DNA from 2 places in the Nocardioides piscis genome. Region 1 is predicted to be linked to the other one. Evidence: riboswitches for the same ligand, from Rfam matches in the RefSeq annotation. Region 1 holds a riboswitch; the other holds the start of a gene.
The links. A riboswitch is a leader RNA that binds a small molecule or an ion and turns the genes downstream of it on or off. The one in region 1 is predicted to bind cyclic di-AMP.
Positions count from the first base shown of each region.

Region 1 (7,795 bases):
GCGCGGAGCGCTCGAAGTCGGCATACGGCAGGAAGGTCTGCATCGCCTCGAGACTAGCCAGCGGCTAGCCTCCGCGACATGGCTGACTGCGTCTTCTGCGGCATCGTCTCCGGCGAGGTGGCGGGAGAGCTGGTGCTCGAGCGTGACGACTTCGTGGCCTTCCTCGACCGGCGGCCGGTGTTCAAGGGTCACGTGCTGCTGGTCCCACGCCAGCACGTCGAGACGCTGCCCGACCTGCCGGCCGCGCTGCGCGACGGCTTCCTCGCAGCGGCGCAGGAGATCGCGACGGCCGTCAAGGATGCGCTCGGTGCGCAGGGGTCGTTCGTGGCGATCAACAACACCGTCAGCCAGTCGGTGCCACACCTGCACCTCCACGTCGTCCCGCGGACCAAGGGTGACGGGCTGCGCGGCTTCTTCTGGCCGCGGACGAAGTATGCCGAGGGTGAGATGGCCAACGTGGGGGCTCGCCTCAGGGCAGCACTGAACTGATCGGCGGGCGGACGCAACCGATCACGGGGACGGCACGTCTTCGATGACACACACCGATCGAGGGGGACCCCACATGTCGAAGCTGTTCGGGCCGTTGCTGGCCTTGTTGATCCTCGCCGTGCTGGCGCCCGCCACGGCGACCACCGCCGCTGGGCGCAGCGGAGTCCCGTGGGACCAGGTCGGTGACGGCTGGGTGCTGGCGACGGTGATCCGTGGCCGGGTCGAGCAGGGCGCCGAGCTCAGCGTGCGAGCGCGCAGCCTCGAGCTCATCTCGCCGGACGGGGTGCGGCACCCGCTTCACCGCACGACGAGGCAAGCGCCGAAGAACAACGTCGACCCGGGAAACTTCACCCTGATCGGCTGGGACCCGTCGGCCCGGACGGCCCTGCTCAAGCGCTACGTCAGTCTGGCGCGCAAGCAGGCGATCCACCTGGATCTCGAGACGGGCGCCACCCGGACGCTGGCCCTGCCGAAGGCCGAGATGGCCACCGGTCTGCGTCCTGACGGCTCCGGCGTGCTGACCCAGACGCTGGGCGGCAGGATCCTCTCGATCGCCTGGGACGGCACCCGCACCACCCTCGGACGTGCGGGCCAGGGTGGCGCGATCACCACCCCCGACGGCACGTCCGCCGTGGTGGCCGAGGGGAGGGCCCTGCTCGTGCTTCCGCTTGACGGCGCCTCGCCTCACCGGGTCGCGACGCCGGGGCAGTGCCGACCCCTGCGGTGGTACAGCGACACCGCACTGCTCGCGTCCTGCTACTCGCGCAAGGGCTCCCGGCTCGTGACCGTCGGGCTGGACGGCGCGGTGACGGCGATGGCCAGGATGCGACGGAGCAACAGGCCCGGATTCCGGGGTCCGAGCTGGGAGGACACTGACGTCCGTCAGGTCGGCGGCACCTCCTACTACGAGGGGAACGGCCCGTGCGGCGGCTCCTTCATCACCCGCGAGAACGCGAAGGGGCAGGTCAGGACGGTGAGAGTCCCGGGGAGCCGGGGCGGTGTCTCTCTCGTCGACGGTCTCGAGGACCGCCTTCTGATCGCCCACACCGAGACCTGCGACAACGGGCTGCCGCGCGCTGTGCTCTCCACCTTCGATCCCCGCAGCTTGGATGAGGACGTGCTCGTCAGGCTCGCGAAGAACGAGCACTGGGGCCACGTCCTGGCCTGGGACGAGCCGCGACCCTGGGGCTACTAGGCATGGCTTAGGGTCGGGCCGTCCAGATCTAAGTCTTGAGGAGTCACCATGGGTCGCTTTGACGGTCGCGTCGCAGTCATCACCGGAGCCGCACGCGGCATCGGGTTCGGTACGGCGCAGCGGTTCGCCAGCGAAGGCGCGTCGGTGGCCATCCTCGACCTCGACGAGAGCGCCGCCTCGGAGGCCGCAGAGCGGCTCGAGCTGGCCGACGGTGCCAAGGCGATCGGCGTCGGCTGCGACGTCTCCAACTCCACGGCTGCCGGCGAAGCGGTCGAGCGTGTCGTCAGCGAGCTGGGCGGCATCCACATCCTGGTCAACAACGCCGGCATCACCCGCGACAACCTGCTCTTCAAGATGACCGAGGACGACTGGGACCTCGTGATGAACGTGCACCTCAAGGGCGCCTTCAACATGACCAAGGCCGCCCAGAAGCACTTCGTCGAGCAGAAGTACGGCAAGATCCTCAACCTCTCCAGCGTCAACGCGCTCGGCGCTCGCGGCCAGGCCAACTACTCCGCCGCCAAGATGGGGATCCAGGGCTTCACCCGCACGCTCGGGATCGAGCTCGGCCCCTACGGCATCAATGCCAACGCCGTCGCCCCCGGCTTCATCGCCACCGAGATGACCGACGCGACCGCCGCGCGGCTCAAGATCGACGTCGACGACTTCCGCAAGATGAACGCGGACGCCAACCCCGTCCGCCGGGTGGGCTACCCCGAGGACATCGCCGCGGCCGCGGCCTTCCTGTGCAGCGACGAGGCCTCCTACATCACCGGCCAGACCCTCTACGTCGACGGCGGGGCCAAGCTCGGCTGACGCACCGGGCGGTGAGTGGGGCTGCTTCTGCGCGACCCGCACCCGCCTCACGCACCGCTCGCGGCGTATGACCCTGCTCACTCAGACGCCCCGATCCCCGCCTGCAGTCGCGGGGGAGGGCGAGTGGACGTGGTGGAAACTTGGATTTCCGGCCCTGGTTTGCCTACCTTCGTGGACGCCTCAACCTCCGGCCGACGCCGGGTGGAGGCATCACACAACCGATATCCCGCCCGGGCAACGCCGAGTCCTGCCCGCCCGGAGCGGACCCCCTGATACCACGATGTTCGGGCAGGAGTGGGGACCCACAGGTTCCACTGCCGGCCGCAGCCAGCGGACGGCTCGGGGTGAAGCCACCACCAGGTGGCGGAGCACTTTCCAGCTCCAACCCGACAGCTCACCTCACAGGCGTGGGAAAGGACTTTGCCATGCCTGCGACCCGTCGCATCAGCTCGACCCTGCGCTCCGGCGCCCTCGCCCTGCTCGGTCTCTCGATGGCCTCCACGGCCGTCGCGATCGCGCCCGCCACTGCGGCGTCCGCCGCGGAGACCTCCGAACGTCGTGCCCCCGCCGCGGCCGCGAAGAGGCTGAACTCACGGATCCTGACTGCTCAGCAGATCGCCCTCAACCAGCGGGGAGACGTCTATGCGTATGGCGCCGCCGGCCCGAACGCCTTCGACTGCTCCGGCCTGATCGCCTACAGCTATGGCCGCGCCGGCGTCAGCGTCCCTCGCACGTCCGACGCCCAAGCCGGCGCGACCCGTCGGATCGCCAAGCACAACATGCGCCCCGGTGACCTGATGTTCTTCCACAGCGGCGGCAACGTCTATCACGCAGCGATCTTCATCGGCTTCAAGAACGGGCGCGCGATGATGGTGCACTCGCCCGGTTCCGGCCGGCGGGTGACGGTCGCAGCGCCGTGGACGAGCAGCTGGTTCGGTGGCACACTGCGCCGCTGAGCGAGCCCGGTGACGGGCGCGGCCACCCAGCGGTGGCTGCGCCCGTCGCCAGTGGCGCCAGCCACACCCGCGGCGCGCCTCACCCGCCGCCCTTGGCCGGACAGTGACACTTTCCCCAGACTTTCCGCCCCTGTGATCGGAGCACCCCCTTGCACTCCCGCCTGCGTCTATCGCTCGCCGCGCTGACGGCCACTGCCCTTCTGGGCGGCCTGGCCGCCTGCGGCGGCGACAAGGAGCCCACCGAGGACAGCGCCCCCACCTCGGGCGAGCCCACGACCGCCGCCGAGGTTGCCGAGGACCCGCCGGCGCTCTGGCCGCTCACCGGCCTGGAGGTCAAGGGGTCCTATCCCAAGCACCCGGTGCTCGTGACCAAGGTCGACAACACCTCCTCCAGTGCTCCGCAGGTCGGCCTCGGCTCCGCGGACATGGTCGTCGAGGAGCTCGTCGAGGGCGGGATGACCCGACTGGCCGCCTTCTACTACTCGAAGCTCCCACCCGTGGTCGGCCCGGTGCGGTCGATGCGCGCCAGCGACATCGGGATCGTGCCGGTCGGTGCCCACGTGGTCACCAGCGGAGCCGCCCAGATCACGCTCGACCGGGTCAGGAAGGCCGGCATCCCCTGGGTCACCGAGGGGGCCAAGGGGATCTATCGGGAGACGAGCCGCTCAGCGCCGTACAACCTCTTCTCGCGGCCGGGCGAGATCGCCAAGGGCATCAAGGGCGGCAAGGCGCCCAAGCCCTACCTCGACTTCGGCACCCCGGCCGACTTCCCCGGCAAGAAGCCCGCGCGCAGCCTCAGCGCCTTCTTCGGGGGCACACGACGAGCTGGGCCTTCCAGGGCGGCAAGCAGGGTGGGAAGTACGTCAACACCAACAGCTATGCCGCGGACGGCGACGAGTTCCCGGCGACCAGCGTGCTGGTGCTGCGGGTCCGGGTCGGTGACGCCGGCTATCGCGACCCCTCGGGATATCCCGTGCCTGAGACGAAGTTCGAGGGCAAGGGTCCCGCACAGCTCTTCCACGACGGCAAGGTCGTCCAGGCGACCTGGAGCAAGGACGGCCTGACCGGCCAGATTGAGCTCTCGACCAAGAAGGGGGAGCTGAGCGTGCCTGCCGGCCGGGTCTGGATCGAGCTGGTCCCCCAGGGGACCGGCGACGTCACCTGGTCGAAGTAGGCGTCCGAAGCAGCCTCAGTCGTCTGACTCGGCGGTCAGGTCGGGCAGCTCGACGCCGGCCTTCTCGACCGCCTGCAACCCGGTGAGGATGAAGCCGATCGCGGTCTCCACGCGCTTGGCTGCCATCGCTGGGTCGGCGCTGGCGGCAACCGTGTGTCCGGCCGACGACAGGGCACCGAAGAAGATGCGGGCGAAGGTCTGCAGCATCTCCTCGTCGAGGTGCCAGATGCCGGCGGACAACACGTCGTGCACGATCTGGTTGACGGTGGCGAACGTCGAGCGCTCCTCCTGGTCGCGGAAGCGTTCGAAGCCGAGCACCGAAGGACCGTCCTGGATGACGATCCGGCGGTAGCCGGGCTGCTGCACCACCTCGAGGAACGCGCGGAGCCCGGCCTGTGCCTTGAGCCACGGGTCACGCTCGCCCTTCAGGCTCCGCTTGATCTCCTTGTCGGCGGCGGCCTCGATCTGTTGGAAGATCTCCTCGAAGAGGGCCTGCTTGCCCGAGAAGTGGTGATAGAGCGCACCCTTGGTGACGCGGGCGCCCGCCACGATCTGGTCGAGGGACGTCGCGGCGTAGCCCTGCTCGGTGAACAGGTCCTGCGCCACGTCGACGAGGGCGCGCTTGGTGCTGGCCGAGTATTGCGCCCGACGGCTCGACACCTTCGGCACCCGGGGCGTGGGCACGCCGGGAACCTTGGGGATCAGCTTGGACGCCGAGGACTTGCTCATCTGTCGGAGTCTATGACCTACCGGCGGTATGTCGCCGAGCATCTTGTGGTCGGAGTCACGGCGGCGAGGTTTGGCCCACCGTCGGTACGTCGCATACTCTGAGTACGTACCAACGGTATGTGAATCAGAAAGGAGCCTGCCATGACCTGGAAGTCCTTCCACAACCGTGGAGAAGTCCTCCGCAGCGTGATGGCGGCGGCTGACGCGCGACGCGACGGCCACCTGCCGATGGACGTCGACGGCGTCGCCGAGACGTTCGCGGACGAGCTGACCCTGCTCGGTGCTCTCCAGCTGCGGTGGCACACCCGCCTGGCCGGTCACATCGAGCGCGAGCTGATGTCGGAGCCGATGGACCTCGAGGCCGGCGTCGTCGCTGCCTGGCAGGCCACCGCCCGCGAGCTCCCCGGTGTCCGCGCGATCATCGACCGGCACCGCCAGGCCCCGCTCGACGCGGACATGGCTGCGGCGATGCGGGTCTCCGCCGGCAAGGAACACGCCATGTTGGCCGTGATGGCCGGCCGCAGCAGCGCGAGCGACGAGCTGGCCGCCTCGGTCGGTGAACAGATCGCCGATCGCGCCCGAGCCGCCCTGGCGAGCACGTCCGCCGCGGCGTCCGGGCCGAAGCACCTCAGCCCCGCCCCGGCGTCTATGGTTGATCGTCTCAAGGCGGTCCTCACAGCGGCCTGAGCGCTGCAATCCCAAGACCAGACGGCCCCCGTCCGACGAACAGCGGTTCCTCCCAGCCGCGACTCCCTCCCAGATCGTCGGACGCGGGCCGTCTTCTTGTGTCCTGTGTGCCTGCGCGTCTTGTGTGCTTGCGAGATGATGGGCCCATGCACAGGGCTGAGGACGTGACGCCCGGCATGTTGCTGGTCGCCACCCACCTCCTCGCCGACCCCAACTTCGCCCGCTCGGTCGTGCTGCTGCTCGACGTCAACGCCGAAGGTGCCCTGGGCGTGGTGCTCAACCGTCCTTCGGAGGTGCTGGTCGCCGACGTGCTGGAAGGCTGGGGCCCGTTGTGCGCACCACCCGAGGTGCTCTTCTCAGGTGGCCCGGTCAGCCGCGACGGTGCCGTCGCGGTGGCGATGGTGCGCGACCCGGAGCAGGAGCCGATCGGCTTCAGGGCGATCTCGGGCCAGGTGGGGATGCTCGACCTCGACACCCCGATCGAGCTGCTCGACGGCGGGCTCCTCGGCCTGCGGGTCTTCGCCGGCTATGCCGGCTGGGGTGCCCAGCAGCTGAGGGGTGAGATCGACGAGGGGAGCTGGCACGTGGTGCCGGGGGAGCCCTCGGACGCCTTCCGGGCGGACCCTCGGTGGCTGTGGCGTGACGTGTTGCAGCGCCAGCCCGGACAGCTGGCCTGGCACGCCACCCGACCGACCGATCCTGACCTGAACTGAGCGCGCTTCTCGCCTAGACTCATCCTCCATGAGCACCATCGGCTTCTCGCCCGGCACCCAGACGATCGAAGACCGCCGCACCCAGCCGACCGATGATGGTGACCACGAGCGGTTCAGCCACTACGTCCCCAAGGACAAGCTCACCGAGGCCATGGTCATGGGCACCCCGGTCATCGCCCTGTGCGGCAAGGTGTGGGTGCCCTCGCGGGCCCCGGAGAAGTTCCCGGTCTGCCCCGACTGCAAGGACATCTGGGAGCAGATGAAGCCCGGCGGCGGCGAGGGCGGCGACGGCGCCGGTGGTCAGGGTCCCGACGCGTGACGGGGCGGCCTGACGCCGTACCCCTCTCGCCTGCGTGGCCCGATCGCGCCGCTTGGGGCACGGCCCCGTTGCTGCGGGCGTGGCAGCAGGCGGCGATGGACCAGTACGCCGCTGCGTCCCCGCGCGACTTCCTGGCCGTCGCGACGCCGGGCGCCGGCAAGACGACCTTCGCCCTGTCCGTGGCCGCCGAGCTGCTGGGCCGTCGCATCGTCGACCGGATCACGATCGTCGCCCCCACCGAGCACCTCAAGACCCAGTGGGCCGAGGCTGCCGCGCGGGCCGGGATCCCCATCGACCCGACCTACAGTGCCGGCTCGGGCAAGACGTCCAAGGACTTCGTCGGCATCGCCGTCACCTATGCCGGCGTCGCCGTCAACCCGCTCGCGATGCGCATCCGCACCGAACGGTTCAAGACCCTGGTCATCCTCGACGAGATCCACCACGCCGGCGACGCCAAGTCATGGGGTGAAGGGGTCAGGGAGGCCTTCGAGCCGGCCACGCGGCGGCTGTCGCTGACCGGCACGCCCTTCCGCTCCGACATCAACCCGATCCCCTTCGTCACCTACGCGCCCGGCGACGACGGGGTCCCGCGCTCGGTCGCCGACTTCACCTACGGCTATGCCCATGCGCTGGCCGACCACGTGGTCCGGCCCGTGCTGTTCATGGCCTATTCCGGTGAGATGACCTGGCGCACCCGGGCCGGCGACGAGATCGCGG
Region 1 is NZ_CP049866.1:19,511-27,305, reverse strand. Features, by position in the region: gene G7071_RS00185 (MSMEG_6728 family protein) at 1-43, opposite strand, end outside; gene G7071_RS00180 (HIT family protein) at 79-489, shown strand; gene G7071_RS00175 (hypothetical protein) at 563-1,684, shown strand; gene G7071_RS00170 (SDR family NAD(P)-dependent oxidoreductase) at 1,733-2,500, shown strand; cyclic di-AMP (ydaO/yuaA leader) riboswitch at 2,729-2,923, shown strand; gene G7071_RS00165 (C40 family peptidase) at 2,926-3,456, shown strand; partial or broken gene G7071_RS19530 (DUF3048 N-terminal domain-containing protein) at 3,606-4,163, shown strand; gene G7071_RS00155 (DUF3048 C-terminal domain-containing protein) at 4,370-4,630, shown strand; gene G7071_RS00150 (TetR/AcrR family transcriptional regulator) at 4,646-5,359, opposite strand; gene G7071_RS00145 (hypothetical protein) at 5,501-6,046, shown strand; gene G7071_RS00140 (YqgE/AlgH family protein) at 6,193-6,759, shown strand; gene G7071_RS00135 (DUF3039 domain-containing protein) at 6,788-7,078, shown strand; gene G7071_RS00130 (DEAD/DEAH box helicase) at 7,075-7,795, shown strand, end outside.

Region 2 (7,795 bases), 330 kb from region 1:
GCCTCGACTGATCGCCAGCAGCGACCGGCGCTAACGGACGGGACTGGCGACGGGCGGGGCGAGGCGTTGCTCGTCGAAGGGGACGAGTGAAACTCTCGAGTGGGTGACCGCGTCGTGGATCGCCAGGTGACGCGTCGCCCCACCCACGGGGCAGACCCAGTCGCCCTCGACGTCGACGAGCCTGATCCCCGGGGACTCCAGCCAACGCAACAGCTTCTCCGTCTCCGCAGCAGTGGCCGCCGGCACCGGCCCGGGTGCGTCGGACACGGTCTCGGCGCCCGCGCGCAGCTGGTCGACGTAGTGGTGCGCATCGCCACCGGGGGGGATGACGCCGGCTGCCGCCAACCGGCCGTGACGCACGACGTGCACCGCCCACCGGCCGTCATCCTCGCGCCGCGCAGCCACCACTTCGGGGCAGCGGCTGAGAGCGGACAGACGCTGGGTCCGGGCAGCGGCACGGACGAAGGTGGCCAGCCGATCGCGGTGGACGCCGGCCTCCTCGAACCGTTCGAGGTCGGCCAGAGCCGTCATCCGCCGCGAGATGGCGTCCACCACGTCATCGGGACTGCGGATCAAGGAGTCGCGCAGGGAGCGGACCATCGCGGCATATGTCGTCGGGTCGACCCCGCCGTCGCACGGTGACAAGCACCTGCCCATCTCGGCCAGGACGCACGGTGTGCGGGACGGCGACGCCCCGAACCGGTCGGAGCACTGCCGCACGGGGAACGTGTCGTGCAACGCAGCCAGGCTCTTCTCGGCCGACTTCCTCGACGAGAAGGGACCGAGGTAGTCGGCGTCGTCGTCGAGCACTCGCCGCACCATCGACAGTCGCGGCCACGGCTCGCGGGTGAGCTTAATGAAGTGGACCTTCTCGGGAAAGCGGGAGCGGCGGTTGTACTTCGGTTTGTGCTCGGCGATCAGCCGGAGCTCGCGGACCTCGGCCTCCAACGGCGTCGCGCACGTGATCGCGGTCACCGACTCCGCCAGGCCGACCATCTCGCCCATCCGGGACCGGGTCTCAGATGCCGTGAAGTAGGTGCGCACCCGGGTCCGCAGGTCCTTGGACGTGCCGACATAGAGGACGCGGGAGCGATCGTCACGGAAGAGGTAGACACCCGGTGCGTGCGGCAGTCCCTCGGCCAGGTGCCGCTTCCGACGCTGGGCGGTGCTCACCCGGGCGGTGAAGGTCTGCAGCTCCTCGAGCGTGTGGACGCCCAGGCCACCCAAGCGCTCCATCAACCCGTGCAGCACGTCGACGGTGGCACGAGCGTCGGAGAGAGCACGGTGGTTTGGCGTGGTGGTCGCGTTGAAGACCTGGGCCAGCGAGGAGAGCTTGCAGTTGGGGGCGTCGTCGCGGGTGATCACCCGACGGGCCAGCTTGGCCGTGCAGAGAACCTCGAACCCCGGCCAGGTGAGGTCCTGGGCGTTGGCGAAGTGACGCAGGAAGCCGACGTCGAAGGGCGCGTTGTGGGCCACCAGGACGGTGCCGGCAGCGAACTCGAGAAAGGCCGGCAGCGCCGACTCGATGGGGGGAGCGTCGCTGACCATGGAGTTGGTGATGCCGGTGAGCACGGCGATGAACGCAGGTATGGCGGCGTGCGGGTTGACGAGGGTCTGGAACTCTCCCAGCACGACGCCGCCCCGGACCTTGACCGCGCCGATCTCGGTGATCATCGAGCCGGCGGCGGCAGAACCCCCGGTGGTCTCGAGGTCGACCACGCAGAAGGTGACGTCGCGCAACGGTCGTCCGAGCTCGTCGAAACCGCGCTGGGCCTCCCACCGGGAGGGGGTAGCGGCAGCACGGCTCATGAAAGTGACGGTAGATCTGAGCACCGACAACGACGGGGAGGACGCGCCACTAGGCTGCGCCGGTGACTTGTGAACTTCCCGACCAGTCCCATCGGTGGCGCTGCGGTGGCTGCGGCAACCTCACGCGGTTCGACGTGACGCGCACGCGGAGGACGACCGAGTTCTGGCACTTCGACCTCGCCGGCGAGCATGCCGTGGAGTCCACGGAGGTGCAGCAGGAGTCCGTCGAGTCGGTCTCGTGTCGGTGGTGCGGGCGCGACGACGCCATCGAGCTGGTCGACCGCAACGAGACCGGCCCGGGGGACGACCCCAGCAGCACTCCGTCCGCGACCGACTGACGATGCCCGCGACGAGTCCTGAGTCGGGGACACGCCAACGCCACCGTCCGTGGGGGGCAACGGGGGTCGGTCTCGTGAGCCTCGGACTCCTGCTCGGTCTGCTCTGTGCCGTCGGTGCCGACCTGCTGTGGCTGGTGGCCATGGGTGATCACGTGCGGGGCGCGGCCGCAATGCCCGACGGTGTGCCCTTTGCTGCGGCTCCGACCGAGGACTGGCCGCCCGTCATCCTGCTTGCCGAGGTCACCCTGTCGCTCGTCCACGAGCTCGGTGTGGGCGGACTCCTCGTCTGGCACTACTCCACGGTCCTTCTCGCGCTGATGCTCGTGGCGCTCGACGCCCGCCGCAGGGGGGCCGCCGACCTTGCCACCTCGCTGGCGCTCACGGTGCTGGTCGTCGCGGGCATCGCGACCTTCGCGGTCGCGCGTCTCCAGACCTTCTCCCTGGTCCCCTTCGTGCTGGTGCTGCTCCTCGTGCGCGCCCAGCACCGTTCCCCGGGGCGCGGCATGTGGTGGGCGCCGATCCTGGTCGCACTGTGGGGCAACCTGCACGGCGGGGTGCTGCTCGGAGTGTGTGTCATCGGCGCCTACCTGCTGTTCTCGCGCCTGCCTCGCCGCCCTGTCGAGACAGTCACCCTGGGTGTGGCGACGCTCGCTGCGCTCTCGATCAATCCCGCGGGGTGGCGTACGGCGGAGTACTACTGGGGCGTCCTCCAGAACGAGGCGGCCAAGCAGGGAGAGGGCTTGTGGGCGAGCCCTGACTTCAGGGACCCCTTCGACCTGTTGATGCTCCTGGGAGTGGGGCTGCTGGGACTGCTGGCCCTGCGTCGCCGACTGCCGCTGTGGGAATGCGTCGCAGTGGTGGGTCTGACGGTTGCCACGGTGGTGGCGGCGCGCAACGGGATCTGGCTGCTCCTGCTGCTGGCCGGCCCAGCGGCATACGGCGGCACTCGCGTTCCGGGACGGTTCGCAGACCTCAAGCTCTTGCCTCATGCTCGGGTGGTGGCCCTGGTCGTCGCTGCGCTGGTCGCCTCCGCGGTCCCGTCGGCCTTCCGCGGACACTCTCTCGGGGAAGCCGACAAGGCGCTGGCACAGGAGGTCCGGCAAGCGGCGCCGGCCCGGGTCGTGCTCGCGCCAGAGCCGGTGGTGGAGGCGTTGGCGGTCCACGGGGTCGAGGTGTGGCTCAGCAACCCCTTGGATGCGTTCCGGGCCGAGGACCAGCGCGCCTACCTCGACTTCATGGCGGGCCGGCCCGCCATGACCACAGCGGTCGAAGGCTCCGGAGCGGTCCTCGTCCAGGAGGGGACACAGGCCGACGAGGTCATGGCCGGTGAGGACGGCTTCGAGGTGGTCGCGCTCACCGGCGAGTGGGTGCTCTACGTCCGTTCCTGACTGCGTGCGGACCCGCGACGTCGAGTCGGCCGACTCTCGTTGTCGGTGCCCACTGTCACGCTGATCGTCATGACGACACGAATCGATTGCGACAGCTGCCTCGTGCGGGGGCTGGCATGCCACGACTGTGTGGTGACGGTGCTTCTCGGGCCGCCACCGGAGCTCACCTTCGACGATGACGAGCGCCGCGCGCTGGAAGCGCTGGCCGCAGGGGGACTCGTGCCGCCGCTGCGTCTCGTCCAGCCTCTGGCCGGCCCGGAGACGGAGTCGGCCTGACGTGTGCCGACACGTGGACGACTTTGTGGGACGTTGATTGGCGAGGGCCCCGGCGTCGGTCTAGGGTGAGCCCTGGCGTTCGTGGAAGTGGGCCACCGGGTCCGCGCGAACGCCGCGTCGAGTTCGGCCTTGCTGCGCTGGGGGCCGGAGCCGGGGAACCACTTCCCCATCTGGGGTGAATCGTCACCGAGGGCGTGCGCTTGCGCATGACGGAGGAGGCGTAGGGCCACGTCGTGCCCGAACCCGTCAGCTCACCCGGTAGACGTACGACAAACAAGGGAGAACCCCCGCTCGTGAATCACGACCGGATGCGGATCGGCGGCGCGCTGCTGACAACCGCTGCCATCGCCTGCCTCGGACTCGTCCCGCTCGCACCCGCCCAGGCCGAGCCCGACATCAAGGACGTCAAGGCGAAGGTCGAGCGGCTCTACCACGAGGCCGAACAGGCCTCCGAGCGCTACAACGACGCCAAGCTCGACCTCGACGAGCTGCGCAAGGACCTCGCCGCCGTGCGTGCCGACGAGCGTCGTCAGAGCGACCGCCTCGACGCCGTGCGTGAGGACGTGGCTGACTCCGTCCTGCGAGGGTTCCAGGGCGAGTCCATCTCGACCGTCGGCCAGGTCGTCGTCGCCGACGACCCGGCCGCCTTCCTCGGCCAGCTCTCGACCATGTCGGGCTTCAACGCCCTGCAGGACAACATGTTCAATGCCTACGCCACCGAGCTCGACGCCCTCGACCTCCGCCGGCAGGCCACCGCCGAGCGAGCCGCCGAGATCGCTGAGACTGCCGAGCGGCTCGAGGCCGAGAAGTCCACGATCGACGAACGGCTGGGTGCTGCCGAAGACCTGCTGGACGACCTCGAGGCGGAGGAGCGCGAGCGCCTTCTCAGCCCCTCACGCTCCAGCACCAGCCGGGTCCCGGCCTCCGTCCCGGCGTCCGGTCGAGCAGCCGCTGCCGTCGGCTATGCAATGGCCCAGGTCGGTGACGCCTATGTCTACGGCGCGGTCGGCGAGAGCGCCTTCGACTGCTCGGGTCTGACGATGCGAGCCTGGGGCGCGGCGGGGGTCGGTCTCCCGCACTCCTCGAGCGCGCAGTTCAGTTCCGGGCCGCGCGTCTCGGCCAGTGCCCTTCAGCCGGGCGACCTGGTGTTCTACTACACGCCGATCAGCCACGTCGGGATGTACATCGGAAATGGCCTGATCGTGCATGCGGCCAACCCCAGCACCGGGGTCGCGGTGACCGGGCTCTATTCCATGCCCTACGTCGGTGCGGTCCGCCCTGGCTGACAGTCCGACCGTGAAGGCCGGCTTCCCACGCTCGTGGGTGGCCGGTCTTTCGCTCTTCCTGGGGTTGGTGCTCCTGGCGGTCGTCGTGTGGGTGGCGGCAGGGGACGAGCCCTACCGCGCCGACGTGTCCCGGCGGCCGGCCACGTCGACCGCTGGTGCCGGGGGAGCCGCAGCGACCCTGCAGCAGTGGGTGGAGGCGCTGGAGTCGGGAGACGCGGCCGCGGCCGCGTCGCTGACACCCGAGCAGGACGCACAAGCCGGCCAGGGCGTGGAGGCCATCGTCCGCAATGTCAGAGCGCTGGGGCTGGTGGACCTCTCGGCCAGATACCTCGACGAGGTCGGTGCCATCGGCCCGGACGGCTCCTGGACCGCGGCCGTCGACCTCTCCTGGCGGATCGACGGCTTCGACCAGGAGCCGGCGCAGGCCGAGGTCCTGGTGGACTTCGTCAGTGACGGTGACGGGGTGGCCATCACCAGCGTCGGTGGGGGAGAGGGTGTCTCGCCGATGTGGCTGGGGTCGCCCCTCGCCGTACGCCGTGCCCCGGGAACGCTGGTAATGGCGCAGGGTGCCGACCGGGCACGCGCGGCGCGGGACTACCTCGCTCGCGTCCAGCGGGCGATCCCGGTCGTCAGGCGAGTGCTGCCGCAGTGGCGACCCTCCGTCGTCCTGGCCGTCCCGGCGAGCGCGTCCGGGCTGGACGACGCCTTGGGAGTCGCTGACGGGACCTACGACGCGATCGCGGCAGTGACCGCGTCGGCCGACGGTTCCGGGCGGACCGGCGCGCCCGTGCGGGTCTTCGTCAACCCCGAGGTCAGTGGCCGGTTGCGCGGGGCGGGGGCTCAGGTGGTGATCAGCCACGAAGTCGTCCACGTCGCCACCGACGCCAACACGGCCGTGCTCGATCCGTGGCTGCTCGAAGGCTTCGCCGACTATGTCGCGCTGCGTGACGTCGACCTGCCGCTGGACATCACGGCCGCCCGCGCAGCCGCCTCAGTGCGTCGCAACGGTGTGCCGGACCACCTGCCCGGCACCGCGGAGTTCGACCCGTCGGCCGGTGACCTGCAGGCGGCCTACGAGATGGCGTGGTTGGCATGCGTCGAGGTGGCCGCACGAGCCGGGGAAGACGGCCTTGTCACCGTCTATGAGAAAGCTTCCGGAGGCGCTGACACTGCCGAGGCGCTCGCCTCTGTCGGGCTGACCCCGAAGGGGTTGCTCGCTGGCTGGCAGCGCCGGCTCGAGGCGCTGGAGTGATGCTCGCCGGGCGCCTCGCCCGACACCCAGCCCTGGTGGTGACTCTTCTCAGCGCCCTCGGCTTCGTCGTGGTGGCAGCGATCTGGGTGCCCTGGCAGCCGGTGCCCGGGGGAGCGCCCGTCGCCGTACGCCCTGAATCGGTCTTCTCCGCGGACGAGATCGAACGGGCAGAGGACTATGCGTCCTGGGCGCGAGGATGGAGCCTGCTGTCGCTGGCGATCAGCCTCGTGGTGAGCTCGGTCCTGGGTTTCAGTCGCGTGGGTCGTCGGTTGATGAAGCGGCTCCCCGGGCCGTGGTGGATCAAGGTCGTCCTGGGCGTGCTGGCGATCAGCCTCGTGGGACGCCTGGCAACGCTGGCGTGCAGCATCATGCTGCATCGGCACCGGCTTGCGAACGGACTGAGCAACCAGTCGTGGTGGGGCTATGCCCGAGACGTTGCCACGAACGAGCTGATCACCGTCGTCACGACGTCGATCGGGCTGCTCCTCCTCATCGGGGCCGCTCGACGCTGGCCCAGGGTGTGGCCCGCGATCGCGGCCGCCGTTCTGGCGGGTCTCGTGGTGCTGGGCTCATTCATCTACCCCCTTGTCGTGGAGCCCCTCTTCAACAGCTTCACCCCGATGCCCGACGGCGAGCTGCGCTCGGCCGTCATCGACCTTGCCGAGAGGGAGGGGGTCCGAGTCGACGACGTCCTGGTGGCCGATGCATCCCGGCGCACCACGACACTCAACGCCTATGTCTCCGGGTTCGGCGACACCCGCCGGGTCGTTGTCTACGACACTCTCGTGGAGTCGCTTCCCCACGACCAGGCGCTCTCAGTGATCGCTCACGAGGTGGCACACACCGCCAACGACGACGTCGTGGTCGGCACAGCTCTGGGGGCGCTCGGGGCTGCAGCCGGAGTGGGACTGCTGGGCCTGCTGCTGTCGGGGCGTGCCGGGCGTCGCCACCCGGTGAGCGACCCAGGCGCTGTGCCGCTCGTGCTGGCGCTGGTGGTCCTGGCGACGCTGGCGACCAGCCCGCTGCAGAACGCGATCAGCCGACGGGTCGAGACCCGGGCCGACGTGGTCGCGCTGGAGGCGACGCGCGATGCTGACGCGTTCGTCGAGATGCAGCGGGCGCTTGCTCTGAGGTCGCTGGCCGACCCGACCCCGCCCGCCTGGATGCACTGGTGGTGGGGAAGTCACCCGGTCACGCTCGAGCGGATCGCCTTGGCCCGGCACATGGGTGCTCGCGAGTGAGGGGTAACAAACGACGGTGGCCGGCGCCTCCACAGGGGGCCCGGCCACCGCTCGTGTCGATCAGAGCTTGTCGGTGATCGAGGTGAAGGCGGTGTTGATCTGGCCGCCGAGTAGCAGGACGGTGGCGATGATCACGGCGGCGATGAGCGCGACGAGCAGGCCGTACTCAACAGCGGTCGCGCCCTCTTCGTTGTCGTCGCGGCCG
Region 2 is NZ_CP049866.1:3,469,977-3,477,771, reverse strand. Features, by position in the region: gene G7071_RS17080 (Lrp/AsnC family transcriptional regulator) at 1-11, shown strand, start outside; gene G7071_RS17075 (DEDD exonuclease domain-containing protein) at 31-1,809, opposite strand; gene G7071_RS17070 (hypothetical protein) at 1,872-2,147, shown strand; gene G7071_RS17065 (hypothetical protein) at 2,222-3,535, shown strand; gene G7071_RS17060 (hypothetical protein) at 3,605-3,811, shown strand; cyclic di-AMP (ydaO/yuaA leader) riboswitch at 3,927-4,085, shown strand; gene G7071_RS17055 (C40 family peptidase) at 4,105-5,097, shown strand; gene G7071_RS17050 (hypothetical protein) at 5,108-6,349, shown strand; gene G7071_RS17045 (M48 family metallopeptidase) at 6,349-7,590, shown strand; gene G7071_RS17040 (Flp family type IVb pilin) at 7,651-7,795, opposite strand, start outside.
Region 2: another riboswitch for cyclic di-AMP. It lies ahead of G7071_RS17055 (C40 family peptidase); the one in region 1 lies ahead of G7071_RS00165 (C40 family peptidase).